DNA from 4 places in the Massilia timonae genome. Region 1 is predicted to be linked to each of the others. Evidence: predicted binding sites of a transcription regulator. Region 1 holds the regulator's gene; each other region holds the start of a gene.
The links. The regulator LexA, encoded in region 1, represses DNA repair genes until DNA is damaged. The targets are predictions, from matches to a motif close to ACTGTATNNNNATACAGT.
Positions count from the first base shown of each region.

Region 2: LO55_RS10050 (DNA topoisomerase IV subunit B) is a predicted target of LexA. The motif match lies at 1,630-1,647, and genes of this name have one in related genera.
Region 3: recA (recombinase RecA) is a predicted target of LexA. The motif match lies at 1,676-1,693, and genes of this name have one in related genera.
Region 4: LO55_RS09050 (putative DNA modification/repair radical SAM protein) is a predicted target of LexA. The motif match lies at 1,930-1,947, and genes of this name have one in related genera.

Region 1 is NZ_JRYB01000001.1:3,146,930-3,150,341, forward strand. Features, by position in the region: gene LO55_RS13505 (cystathionine gamma-synthase family protein) at 1-1,010, shown strand, start outside; gene LO55_RS13510 (tetratricopeptide repeat protein) at 1,131-1,847, shown strand; gene lexA (transcriptional repressor LexA) at 1,895-2,524, opposite strand; gene rpsF (30S ribosomal protein S6) at 2,809-3,201, shown strand; gene priB (primosomal replication protein N) at 3,250-3,412, shown strand, end outside.
Region 2 is NZ_JRYB01000001.1:2,328,319-2,331,730, forward strand. Features, by position in the region: gene LO55_RS10050 (DNA topoisomerase IV subunit B) at 1-1,563, opposite strand, end outside; gene LO55_RS10055 (response regulator) at 1,736-2,572, shown strand; gene LO55_RS10060 (gamma-glutamyl-gamma-aminobutyrate hydrolase family protein) at 2,639-3,412, shown strand, end outside.
Region 3 is NZ_JRYB01000001.1:2,151,114-2,154,525, reverse strand. Features, by position in the region: gene recX (recombination regulator RecX) at 3-464, opposite strand; gene recA (recombinase RecA) at 537-1,613, opposite strand; gene LO55_RS09305 (response regulator transcription factor) at 1,816-2,550, shown strand; gene LO55_RS09300 (sensor histidine kinase) at 2,547-3,412, shown strand, end outside.
Region 4 is NZ_JRYB01000001.1:2,094,291-2,097,702, forward strand. Features, by position in the region: gene LO55_RS09040 (putative bifunctional diguanylate cyclase/phosphodiesterase) at 1-277, shown strand, start outside; gene LO55_RS09045 (tetratricopeptide repeat protein) at 284-1,855, shown strand; gene LO55_RS09050 (putative DNA modification/repair radical SAM protein) at 1,960-3,189, shown strand; gene LO55_RS09055 (UdgX family uracil-DNA binding protein) at 3,186-3,412, shown strand, end outside.

The DNA.
Region 1 (3,412 bases):
ACGGCGTCGCCACCCTGTGCTTCGGCACCGGCATGGCGGCGATCGGCGCGCTGTTCCAGGCGCTCCTGAAAGCCGGCGACCACATCGTCTCGTCGAGCTTCCTGTTCGGGAACACCAACAGCCTGTGGCAGACGGTGGCGGGGCAGGGCGTCGACGTCGCTTTCGTCGACGCCACCGACGTGGCCCGGGTGGAAGCGGCGCTGCAACCGAACACCCGTATGGTGTTCGTCGAGACCATCGCCAATCCGCGCACGCAGGTGGCGGACCTGGCCCGCATCGGCGAACTGTGCCGCGCGCGCGGCATCCTGTACGTGGTCGATAACACGATGACCACGCCCTGGCTGTTCCGTCCCAGGGACGTGCATGCCGGGCTGGTGGTCAATTCGCTGACCAAGTCGATCGGCGGCCACGGCATCGCGCTGGGCGGCGCGCTGACCGACACCGGCCTGTTCGACTGGGCCGCGTATCCGAACATCGCCCAGAACTTCCGCAAGCAGGCACAAAGCGCGCAAGGCATGGCCCAGCTGCGGGCCAAGGCGCTGCGCGACTTCGGCGCCGCGCTGGGGCCGGAAGCGGCGCACCACATCGCGGTCGGCGCCGAGACGCTGGCCCTGCGCATGGAGCGCACCTGCGCCAATGCGCTGGCGCTGGCGACGATGCTCGAAGCCGATGACCGGGTCGCCGCCGTGCATTATCCGGGCCTGGCCTCGCACCCGCAGCACGCGATCGTCGAGACCCTGTTTCGCTCCGGCGGCTCGCTCTTGAGCTTCGAGCTCAAGGACGAGATCGACCCGTTCGACTACCTGAATCGCCTCAAGTTGGCGATCCCGGCCTCGAACCTGGGCGACAACCGCACCCTGGTGATTCCGGTGGCGCACACGATCTTCTTCGAGATGGGCCCCGAGCGGCGCGCCAGCATGGGCATCGCGGAAGGCTTGATCCGGGTGTCGGTGGGCATCGAGGACACCGCCGACCTGGTCGGCGACTTCCGCCAGGCGCTGGATGCGTAAAGCCAGGTAAAACTGTCCTGATCGGGCCGGCAAATGCCGGCCTCGTCATTTTTGCGGTTGAGCCCAGCCGTAAAACACGGCTATCATGGACTTTTACCAGCCCAGCCTTACGGTATGCCCATGAAACGAATCCTGTCCTGCCTGTTCCTCGCGGTGTCCTTCGCAAGCGGTGGCGCCGCCTTCGCCGGCGAACTCGAGGATGCCAACGCCCTGTTCGAGAAGAAGGACTATGCGGGCGCGCTCACGCTGTACACCAAGCTGGCCAATGCCGGCAATCCACAGGCCCAGCAGCAGCTGGGCCAGATGTACTGGTATGGCGAAGCCGGCGCGGTCGACGAGGCCAAGGCGAAGGAGTGGTTCGAAAAGTCGGCCGCCAAGGGCAACAAGATCGCCGCCGACTCGCTCGTGATCATGCAGCAGCGCGTCCTTCGCCGCGCCGAGATCGACTACTGGATCAAGGGCTACGATGGCGCCGACCTGCAGTCGGGCGAGTACCGCTGCCCGTCGCCGCGCATCCCGGCGGTATCGAAGATCAATGAAGAGATCGAGCGCGTGAACAACGCCGTGACCGGCTGGCAGGATTGCTACAACAAGATGGTGACCAACCTGAACGCGCAGTCGCCGCTGACCAAGCGCATCCCGCCCGACATCGCCAAGCTGATGAACAAGCAGGAAACCGAGGCCTCGACCGCCTATCTGGAGGCGGTGCGCCAGAACATCGCCGAGGGAGCGAAGGTCAATTCGAAGATGGTATTGGCCGATTTCGCCGCATGGCGCAGCGCGACCGAGGCCTTCGTGGACCAGCACAATGCGGTGGTCAACAAGGCCAAGCAATAATAGTGAATGCCGGCCCGCAGGCCGGCGTACTCAAGAGGTGAAGCCGATCAGTTCCAGCTGCGCATCAACCCAACCGCCAGTCCCTCGAGCGCAAACTCTTCGTCGGGCGTGACTTCGATGACCTTGAAGTCGGGGTTCTCGGGTAGCAGTTCGACCAGGTCGCCGGTCTTGCGGTAGCGCTTGACGGTGACTTCCTCGCCCAGGCGGGCGACGACGATCTGGCCGTTCTTGGCGCTATCGATTTTCTTGACCGCCAAAAAGTCGCCATCCATGATGCCGGCGTCGCGCATCGACCAGCCTTTTACCTTGAGCAAAAAGTCGGGCCGCGCCGCGAACATCGCGGTGTCGACGTTATAGGTCGCTTCGACGTGTTCTTGCGCCAGGATCGGATTGCCGGCGGCGACGCGACCGACCAGCGGCAGCGACATCAGGGAAGGCGGTGGCATCGGGATCTGCTCGACGCTGGCGCCCACCAGGCGGATGCCGCGCGAGGTGCCCGGCGAAATCTCGATCGCGCCCTTGCGCGCCAGGGCTTGCAGGTGTTCTTCGGCCGCATTGGCCGAGCGGAAGCCCAGTTCGGCCGCGATTTCGGCCCGGGTCGGAGGGAAACCCGTGTTCTCGATCGCTTCCTTGATCAGGTTAAGGATCTGTTCTTGCCTTGCAGTGAGCTTGAGCATAAATAATCTTGCAGCAACGGGTTGTAGAGGTAGACTGTATTTTTGTACAGTATTCTGCTATACGCAAGGGATATACACGAAAAAGCGCAAAAAAAGCGCGCACGAGACAAAAAACAGGGCGTCCATGGGTCTAATTGTCGAGTGAGCGCGGCGCCGCGATGGGGCGCTTGACAGCCAGGTTCCCTTTTTGCCCATTTCACGCTATACTAGCTGGCTGTTCCCTTCCCACACTCGTCTTGACGCCGAGGTGGGCATTTATGTAAAACGTCCTCAAGGAGTAATGCATGCGTCATTATGAAATCGTTTTTATCGTCCATCCGGACCAGAGCGAGCAAGTCCCGGCGATGATCGAGCGTTACAAGACCACGGTGACCAGCCGCGGCGGTAACATCCATCGCGTGGAAGACTGGGGCCGCCGCCAGATGGCTTACCAGATCCAGAAGCTGCCAAAGGCTCACTACATCTGCCTGAACATCGAGTGCGACAACGAGACCCTGGTCGAGCTGGAAACCGCATTCAAGTTCAATGATGCCGTTCTGCGTCATCTGACCGTCAAGATGAAGAAAGCAGAAACCGCACCGTCGCCGATGATGAAATCGGTGCAGCGCGAAGACGCAGCCAAGAGCCACCGTGCAGAAGCAGCCGCTCCTGCAGCTGCCCCGGCCGCCGCTGCCTAAGATTTTTTCCAGGAATTCGTAGTCAGAAGTAGTAGAACCGGGCAGACGTTGGACAATAATCAGCTTCAGCTCGTCGCGACCATCGCCGAGCGTGATGTCCTGCGCTACACCCCGGCCGGCGTGCCGATCGTTTCAGCCGTCCTGATGCACAGTTCGCATCAGCGCGAGGCGGGGATCGATCGCCTGGTCGAGTTCGAAGTTCCCGCGTTCG
Region 2 (3,412 bases), 820 kb from region 1:
ACCGTCGACGTCCGCATCCGACAGGATGCAGATCTTTCCGTAGCGCAGGCTGGTCAAGTCGGGCGAATCGTTCGGTCCATGCGGATCGACGCCGATCGCCACCGAGATATCGTGGATCTCGTTGTTGGCGAACAGGCGGTCGCGGTCGGTTTCCCACGAGTTGAGCACCTTGCCACGCAGCGGCAGGATGGCCTGGAATTCCTTGTCGCGGCCCATCTTGGCCGAGCCGCCGGCCGAGTCGCCCTCGACCAGGAACAGCTCGTTGCGCGTGATGTCGGTCGATTCGCAATCGGTCAGCTTGCCCGGCAACACCGCCACGCCGGACGATTTCTTCTTCTCGACCTTTTGCAGCGAACGCAGGCGCGACTGGGCCTGCTTGATGACGAGTTCGGCCAGCTTCTTGCCGTATTCGACGTGCTGGTTCAGCCACAGCTCGAGCGGCGGCTTCGTAAACGTCGACACCAGCTTGAGCGCGTCGCGCGAATTCAGGCGTTCCTTGGTCTGGCCCTGGAATTGCGGGTCCAGCACCTTGGCCGACAGCACGAACGAGACGCGCGCGAACACGTCTTCGGGCAGCAGCTTGACGCCCTTCGGCAGCAGGCCGTGCAGCTCGACGAAGTTCTTCACCGCGCCGAACAGGCCGTCGCGCAGGCCGGCTTCGTGGGTGCCGCCGCTCACGGTCGGAATCAGGTTGACATAGGACTCGCGCACCACGCCGCCTTCTTCGGTCCAGGCCACGACCCAGTCGGCGCCTTCGCCTTCGGCGAAGCTGTCGTCGCCTGCGGCGGCAAACTGCGCGCCTTCGAACAGCGGGATCAAGGTCTCGCCGTTGGAACTTTGCGCCAGCGCCTCGTTCAGGTAGCCGCGCAGGCCTTCGTCGTAGCGCCAGGTCTGGACGTCGCCGGACTTGCCGTTGGTGAGCGTGACCGTCACGCCCGGCAGCAGCACCGCCTTCGAGCGCAGCAGGCGCTGCAGGTCGCCCAGCGGGATGTTCGGGGAATCGAAATACTTGCCGTCCGGCCAGGCGGTGACGCGGGTGCCGTTCTTCTTGCCGCCACGTTCGGCAGGGCTGGACGTGAGCGGCTCGATTACCTCGCCGTCGGCGAACACCAGCTTGTGCTGGCCGTTGCCCTGGTCGTCCTTGCGCCACACCTCGATCTCGAGGCGCTTCGACAGCGCATTGGTGACCGAGACGCCGACCCCGTGCAGGCCGCCCGAGAAGGCGTAGGCGCCGCCCGAGCCCTTGTCGAACTTGCCGCCGGCGTGCAGGCGGGTGAACACGATCTCGACCGTGGACACGCCTTCTTCCGGGTGGATGCCGACCGGGATGCCGCGGCCGTCGTCCTCGACCGTGATCGAACCGTCCGGGTTCAGGGTCACGCCGATGTTCTTGCAGTGACCGCCCAGCGCTTCGTCGGAGGCGTTGTCGATCACTTCCTGGATGATGTGGAGCGGGTTCTCCGTCCGGGTGTACATGCCCGGGCGCTGTTTGACAGGTTCGAGTCCCTTGAGGACGCGGATGGATGATTCGCTATAGTCTGGAGCGGGTTTCTTGGAGGCCATCTTGAAGATTGTTTGTCGAATGCTCCGGCATTCTAACTTGTCGGGAGGAAAAGGTTAGGCTTTTTTACTGTTTAAATATACAGTAGTTTGCGCTGTGACGTGCTTTTCGCTTTGCACGTTTGTGCTAGATTAAGCCGGATAACCACGGCAATGCCAGGGAGGGGCGTTACCGATGCACTTGTCCAGCTATCCGTTTTCCGTACGCCTGATCGGGTTTACCCCGGGCGAAAGCGCGCGGCTCGAAGTCCTGCTGGCGCGGGCGCCGGGCGTGGGGCCGTCGTATTCTTGCCTGCACGACGACAGTTTGCAAGAGCCGGACCTGTATATCGCCAACGGCGACAGCCCGACCGCGCTGACCCGGCTCGGCTGTCTGCCGCCGGGATCGCTGCAGCCCGCGCTCGTCATCGGTAACCCCGGCAACCCCGAGGCCGGCCCTTGGCGCACCCTGGCGCGGCCGGTCGATCCCCTGCAACTGCATGAAGCCCTGGCCGAACTGCTCGATACCCGGGTCCAGGCGCTGGTGCAGCAGAGCACCCGCACGGTCCGGCGCGTGCTGGCCGAGCGCCGCCGCCGCCCGCGCCTGGCGCCGGATTGCGAAACGCCGGCATTCTACACGCGCCTGCGCCGTGGTCCCGTAGATGGGGCCGTTCTGATCGTCGACAAGGAGTGCAAGCTGCGTAACCAGGTGGCGCGCGTGCTCGGCCCGCGCCGGGTGCCGGTGGAATGGACCGACAGCCTGTGCGCGGCGGTGCGCCTGTGCGACGAAACGCCGGTAGCGCTGGTGCTGATCAACACGGCGGCGGCCGGCATCGAACCGTATGAGGTGTGCAGCTCGATCAAGTCGCAGGATGGCGCGCAGCGCACGCCGGTGGTGTTCCTGGTCGAGCAATCGTTTCACTACGACAGCGTGCGTGCGCGCCGCGCCGGGGCGCGCGGCCTGCTCACGACGCCGGTCGCCGGCCGCCACTGGATGCTGACCTTCCAGAAGCTGCTCGACCTGCCGGTGTAGGCGGAACGCGACGTTTTGTAACAACTTTATATTGTGCGCAGCGGTGGCGAAGTTATATTAATAGCCATGGCTGAAGATGATCAAATCAAGCGCAACGATGATCCCGCGGCGGACGTGGACGAGCGCCGCGAGACCCGCGTGCGCGTGCCCGAACGCCGCGCCAGCGGCGGCCAGTCGCGCGGGCCCGCCCGCTACCTGCGCGATGGCGATAATGCCGTCGCCCTGGCCGGCCGGGTCATCACCTCGCGTTTTCGCTCGCTGCGCGAACGCTTCAACCGCGATTTCATGCAGCGCACGCTGCACATCGGCGTCTCGGCCCGCATCTTTCACCCGGCCGCCGGCGCCAAGGGGCTGCTCAGCAAGAACCTGCAGTATCTCGAGGAATCGATTGCCCAGTGGGTGATGTCGCGCGACGTGCTGGTGTTCATGATCCCCACCGTGAATACCAACGGCCTGCTGCACCCCAGTAATATCACCTTGCGCCACTATGCGCGCCACCTCGACGGCCTCGTGCTGCAGGGCGGGGCCGACGTGGCGCCGCAAACCTATTCCGAAACCCCCACCCGTCCCGAATGGAGCGGCGACCGCGCGCGCGACGTCTATGAACTCGAACTGCTGCACGAATTCGTCGACGCCGGCAAACCGGTGCTGGGCGTGTGCCGCGGCTGCCAGCTGATCAATGTCGCCTTCGGCGGCACCTTGCACCAGGACGTCGCCACCGACATGCCCGAAGCCCTGGCTCACGTGCACGACATCTATGACGCGCACCGCCACGCCATCGTCTTCCCCAAGGGCTCGTCGCTGGGCCGCATGTTCCCCAAGGTCGAGCGGGCGGTAGTG
Region 3 (3,412 bases), 1.0 Mb from region 1:
CCCTACGACAACTCGTCGTCCGCAGGGCTACCTTGCATTGCCACCCGCGCCGCGCGCTGGGAAAAGCCGCGTTGCAGCAGGAAGCGCATTTGCTTGGCCCGCATCGCCGCGTCGGTGGCGACGGTGCCGAACTTGCGCTGCCAGACTTCGATGGCACGCGCGGTCTCGCTGTCGGACAGCCCGGCCTTGATCTCGACCAGCGCATCGCCGGTAACGCCATGGCTTTGCAACTCCGCCACTACGCGGCTGTTGCCGTAGCGGCTAGCCTTACGGTTGATCAGGGACTCGGCAAAACGTTCTTGCGACAGCCAGTTATTCTTTTCAAGGAAATCCAGGAGGGCGTCGACGTCTTCGTCTTCCTGGGCATACTTGGCCAGCTTGCGCCGCAACTCGAACCGGCTGTGCTCGCGCTGCGACAGATAGCGCAGCGCGCGCGCCTTGAGGCTCAGTACGGGTGCTGGCATGGCAACACCATCGTCGACAACATGGCGCGAACAGCCACGGCGCTACCCTGCCGCGCCGCCCTCGCCAGACGATTACTCACCAACAGCCTGCAGCTTTGGCTTGTCGTCGCCACCGGCTGCCACCGGCGGCAGTTCGCGCACGCCCAGGGCGGCGCGGACCTTGTTTTCGATCTCACGCGCCAGGGCCGGGCGATCCTTCAGGAACTGACGGGCATTGTCCTTGCCCTGGCCGATGCGCTCGCCGTTATAGCTGTACCACGAGCCCGACTTCTCGACGATCTTGTTGTCGGCGCCCAAGTCCAGGATTTCGCCTTCGCGCGAGGTGCCTTCTCCGTACAGGATGTCGAAGTGGGCTTCCTTGAACGGTGGCGCGATCTTGTTCTTGACGACCTTGACCTTGGTTTCGTTACCGATCACTTCGTCGCCCGACTTGATCGAACCGGTACGACGGATGTCCATGCGCACGGAGGCGTAGAACTTCAGTGCGTTACCGCCGGTGGTGGTCTCGGGGCTGCCGAACATGACGCCGATCTTCATACGGATCTGGTTAATGAAGATCACCAGCGTGTTGGTGCGGTTGATCGAACCGGTCAGCTTGCGCAGCGCTTGCGACATCAGGCGCGCCTGCAGGCCCGGCAGCGAATCGCCCATGTCGCCTTCGATCTCGGCGCGCGGGGTCAGTGCCGCCACCGAGTCGATGACCACCAGGTCGACGCTGCCCGAACGCACCAGTGCGTCGGTGATTTCGAGCGCCTGTTCGCCGGTATCCGGCTGCGAGATCAGCAGGTCGCCCAGGTTGATGCCCAATTTTTGGGCATAGGTCACGTCGAGCGCGTGCTCGGCGTCGATGAAGGCGCAGGTGCCGCCCAGTTTCTGCATCTGGGCGATGGTCTGCAAGGTCAGGGTGGTTTTACCCGACGATTCAGGGCCGTAGATCTCGACGATACGGCCGCGCGGCAGGCCGCCGACGCCCAGTGCGATGTCGAGGCCCAGCGAGCCGGTGGAAACAGTCTGCACTTCCTCGACCGGTGCGCTGGTGTCCATGCGCATGACCGAGCCCTTGCCGAACTGCTTTTCGATTTGCGCCAGGGCGGCTGCCAGCGCCTTGCCTTTTTCAGAGGCGTTCAATGCGGATTTTTTGTCGTCCATGGTGTACTTTCAATCGTGGAGTAGGCAAGGTGTGGGCGCGCACGCGCACTTCAAGAGCCACTACTGTATAAAAATCCAGTGGTTTTTGCAAGCACTAATACGTGGCCATCTTGTCAAGAAATGGGGCCAGGCTCGCATTGTTGCGACAAATCAAACACAATACGGGTCTGAGTTTGTCTAACGCGATAACCGAGGTGCCATTATGCGAATTCTGCTCGCTGAAGATGATAGCGTACTTGCCGACGGCCTGACGCGATCCTTGCGCCAGTCCGGCTATGCCATCGATTACGTCAAGAACGGCCAGGATGCCGACACCGCCCTTTCCACCCAGGAGTTCGACCTGCTCATCCTCGACCTCGGCCTGCCGAAGATGTCGGGGCTCGAGGTGCTGCGCCGCCTGCGCGCCCGCGCCTCGCTGCTGCCGGTCCTGATCCTCACCGCCGCCGATTCCGTCGAGCAGCGCGTGGAGGGCCTCGACCTGGGCGCCGACGACTACATGGCCAAGCCGTTCGCCCTGTCCGAACTCGAGGCGCGGGTGCGCGCCCTCACCCGCCGCGGCGCCGGCGGCGGCCCGACCGTGGTGCGCCACGGCCCGCTGGTCTACGACCAGGTCGGCCGCAGCGCCTACATCAACGACCAGATGCTCGACCTCTCGGCGCGCGAGCTCGGCCTGCTCGAAGTGCTGCTGGCGCGCACCGGTCGTCTGGTATCCAAAGAACAATTGGTTGACCACTTGTGCGAATGGGGCGAAGAAGTCTCGAACAACGCGATCGAGGTCTACGTGCACCGCCTGCGCAAGAAGATCGAAGTCGGCGGCGTGCGCATCGCCACCGTGCGCGGCCTGGGCTACTGCCTCGAGAAATTCTCCGAGGCCGCCGCCAGCGCCTCCGCCGAGCGCAGCGCAGCAACCGCAACGGCAACCGTCGCCGACAGGTGAACGAACGCGACGCCGGCTTGACGCCCTGGCCTGAGCACGGGTCGGCTTCTGCCCCGGCTGCGCCGGCCGAGCCGACCTACGTCCCGCCGAATCCCGAGCCGGACGAAAACATCCGCCATTCGCTGTTCGGCGAAATCCTCGACTGGATGCTGGCCCCGCTGCTGCTGCTGTGGCCGATGAGCATCGCCATCACCTATCTCGTCGCCAAGTCGATCGCCAACCAGCCTTTCGACGACGCGCTCGAAGACCGGGTCACGGTGCTGGGCCAGCAGATCCGCAGCGTGGCCGGCAAGGCCGCCGGCCAGCTGCATCCGTCCGGCCGCGACATCCTGCGCGCCGACGACGTCGACAGCGTCTATTACCTGCTGGCCGGGCCCGACGGCGAGCTGCTGGACGGCGACCGCGACCTGCCGCGTCCGCGGATGAACGCCGACGACGAGCATGCGCGCAGCGGCGCGGTCGAGTTCCGCAACGACAGCATCCACGGCACGCCGATCCGGGTCGCCTACACCTACATCAACCTCGACCCATTGCACGAGCGTTCCCCGCAGCCGCCGCTCGAACCGCCGCTGGCCCTGGTGCAGGTGGCCGAGACGCTCGACAAGCGCGCGCACCTGGCGGGCGAGATCATCAAAGGCGTGATCCTGCCCCAGTTCATCATCCTGCCGGTGATCCTGGCGCTGGTCTGGTTCGCGCTGTCGCGCGGCCTGACCCCGCTGGCCGAGCTGCAGCAGCGCATCCGGGCGCGGCCCCAGGACGACCTGTCGCCGATCGATCCACGCCAGGTGCCCGAAGAAATCTCGCCGCTGGTCGGCTCCTTCAACGACATGCTCGAGCGCCTGGGCGAATCGGTGGCGATGCA
Region 4 (3,412 bases), 1.1 Mb from region 1:
GATCCACACCGTCAAGATCGACCAGTCCTTCGTCAAGGAGATCCACCAGGAAGACGGCCACTATCCGGTCATCCTGGCGATCATCTCGATCGCGCGCGGCCTGGGCCTGAACCTGATCGCCGAAGGCGTCGAGACCGAGGAGCAGGCGCGCTACCTGCGCGCCAACGGCTGCCTGACGATGCAGGGCTACCTGTACTACCGTCCGATTTCGCTGCAGGACTTCATGGCCGCGCTGCGCACCCAGTCGGGCGCCAGCCTGCGTGCGGTGCAGGCCTGACCGACCATGCTCGACGCCCCGCTAGTCTCTCGCGATACGCCTGCGTATAGCGCCGAATTCCTGCGTGTGAAAGCGCAGGCCGAGCGCGGCAACGCCCAGGCCCAGCACAGCCTGGGCTTCATGTACGTGAGCGGCCAGGGCGTGCCGAAGAGCGACGAGTTGGCGGTGGCCTGGTACCGGATGGCGGCGGCGGCGGGCCTGGCGCAGGCCCAGTACAACCTCGGCGTGATGTTCCAGAAGGGCCAGGGCGTCGAGCAGGACTTCGGCCAGGCGGCCCACTGGTACGGGCGCGCGGCCGACCAGGGTTATGCGCCGGCCCAGTACAACCTGGGCTGGCTGTACGCGAAAGGCCATGGCGTGGCCAGCGACGTGGGCAGGGCGCTGCACTGGTTCAGCCAGGCGGCGGACCAGGGCGAGCCGGGCGCGCAGCACAACCTGGGCATGATGTTCGAGACCGGCAAGGGGGTGGCCCAGGACCAGGAAGCGGCGCTGCGCTGGTACCGGCGCGCCGCCGAGCAGGGCTATGTGCGCTCGCAGTACAACCTGGGGCTGCGCTACGACGCCGGCCAGGGCGTGGCGCGCGACGCGCGCGAGGCGCTGGCCTGGATGCGCAAGGCGGCGGAGCAGGGCCATGCGCCGGCCCAGTTCAACCTCGGCCTGCGCTACGACAAGGGCCAGGACGTCGAGCAGGACAGCCGGCAGGCGATCCTGTGGTACGGCCGCGCCGGCGAGCAGGGACATGCCAGCTCGCAGTTCAATCTCGCCCTGATTTATGACACCGGCCACGGCGTCGCGCGCGACGAGGCGCTGGCCCTGGCGTGGTACCGGCGCGCCGCGGAACAAGGCCATGCCGGCGCCCAGAACAGCCTCGGCATGCGCCATGAACATGGACAGGGTGTGGCGGTCGACGCGGCGCAGGCGGTCGCCTGGTACCGGCGTGCGGCCGAGCAGGGGCTGCCGGCGGCCCAGTACCACCTGGGACAGTTGCTCGACGCCGGCAACGGGGTCGAGCAGGATCCGGCCCAGGCGACCGACTGGTATCGCAAGGCGGCCGAGCAGGGCCACCTGCGGGCCCAGTTCGACCTGGGCCTGCGCTATGAGAGCGGCAACGGCGTCGAACGGGACAGCGCGCAGGCGCTGGCCTGGTACCGGCGCGCGGCCGGCCAGGATTACGCGCCGGCCCAGTACATGGTCGGCGCGCTGCTCGACCGGCTGGAAACCGGCGACCCGGCCGAGGCGACCGACTGGTTCCACAAGGCGGCCGACCAGAAGCACGCGCTGGCGCAGTTCGAGCTGGGGCTGCGCTACGACTGCGGCAAGGGCGTGGATCGCGACTACGAGGCGGCCCATTTCTGGTACCTGTGCGCCGCGCGCCAGGGCCATGCGCGGGCCCAGTTCAATCTCGGCGTGATGTATGCCACCGGGCAGGGCGCCCAGCGCGACCTGGTCGAGGCCTATGCCTGGCTGCACCGGGCCGGCGGCGCCGGCGTGGCGCCGGCCAGCACCTACCTGGCGAAGCTCGCGGGCCGGATGGAAGCGCAACAGTTGTCCCAGGCCGAGCGCCTGATTGCTGGTTGACGTCCCGCATTTGAACCGTCGGCGGGCGCAGATGCCTGCGCCAGCGCACCGTGCGCGACTGCACGCGGCGTTATACTGTATGTCCATACAGTCACGCGCGCGCGATGGAACTCAACGACAAGCTCGAAATCCTGGCCGACGCGGCCAAGTACGACGCATCCTGCGCCAGCAGCGGTGCGCCCAAGCGCGGCTCCGAGGGCAAGGACGGCCTGGGCGCCACCACCGGCATGGGCATCTGCCACAGCTATACGCCTGACGGACGCTGCGTCTCGCTGCTCAAGATCCTGCTCACCAATTTCTGCATCTACGACTGCCAGTACTGCATCAACCGGCGCACCTCGAACGTGCCGCGGGCGCGCTTCGCGGTCGACGAGGTGGTCAAGCTGACCCAGGATTTTTACCTGCGCAACTACATCGACGGCCTGTTCCTCAGTTCGGGCATCATCCAGTCGGCCGACTACACGATGGAGCAGCTGGTGGCGGTCGCGCGCCAGTTGCGCGAGGTGCACCAGTTCCGCGGCTACATCCACCTCAAGACCATTCCCGACGCCGATCCATTGCTGATACAGGAAGCCGGCCGCTGGGCCGACCGCCTGTCGGTGAACATCGAGCTGCCGACCCACGACAGCGTGACCCGCCTCGCGCCCGAAAAAAGCGTCCACACGATCAAGCTGGCGATGGGCTCGATCCGGCGCAAGCTGGACGAAAAAGCCGAAGAACCGAAGGCGCCTGCCTTCGCGCCGGCCGGCCAGAGCACGCAGATGATCGTCGGCGCCGACGCCAGCGACGACCACACCATCCTGAACACGGCCGAGACGCTATACGGCAGCTACAAGCTCAAGCGCGTGTATTACTCGGCCTTCAGCCCGATCCCGCACAGCCCCGGCAGCGTGCCGCTGGCGCCGCCGCCGCTGCTGCGCGAGCACCGCCTGTACCAGGCCGACTTTTTATTGCGCGGCTACGGCTTCACGGCCGGAGAACTGATGCCGCAAACGGGCAACCTGGCGCTGGACGTCGACCCCAAGCTGGCCTGGGCCCTGGCCAATCGCGAGCACTTCCCGATGGACCTGAACCGGGTGGACGCGTCGCTGATCCCGCGCATTCCCGGCATTGGCCTGCGCAACGCCAAGCGCATCGTCGAGCTGCGCCGCCTGCGCCGCATCCGCTGGGAAGATTTATCTCGCCTGCGCTGCAGCCTCAAGAAGCTGGCGCCCTTCGTCGTCACCGCCGACTACAAGCCGGCGCAAGGCGCGACCAGCTCCGAGCTGCTGCGCAAGCACATGGCCGATGCGCCGCAGCAGATGAACCTGTGGCCCGAATTGCAGGCGGCATGAACCTGGACGCCAGCGCGAATGCCAGCGCCGCCGCCCTCGCCGCGACCGCGGTGGCGAGCGTGCACGCGGGGCGGCCGCTGCTGGTGGACGGCTTCACCGCATGGCGCGCGGTGGCGCGCGAACTGCTGCGCACCGGCGTGCCGCCCGAGGCGGTGACCTGGGGCGCGCCGGGCGCCGACCTGTTCTCGGGTGCGCCGGCTTGCCAGGCAGCTGCGCATAATGA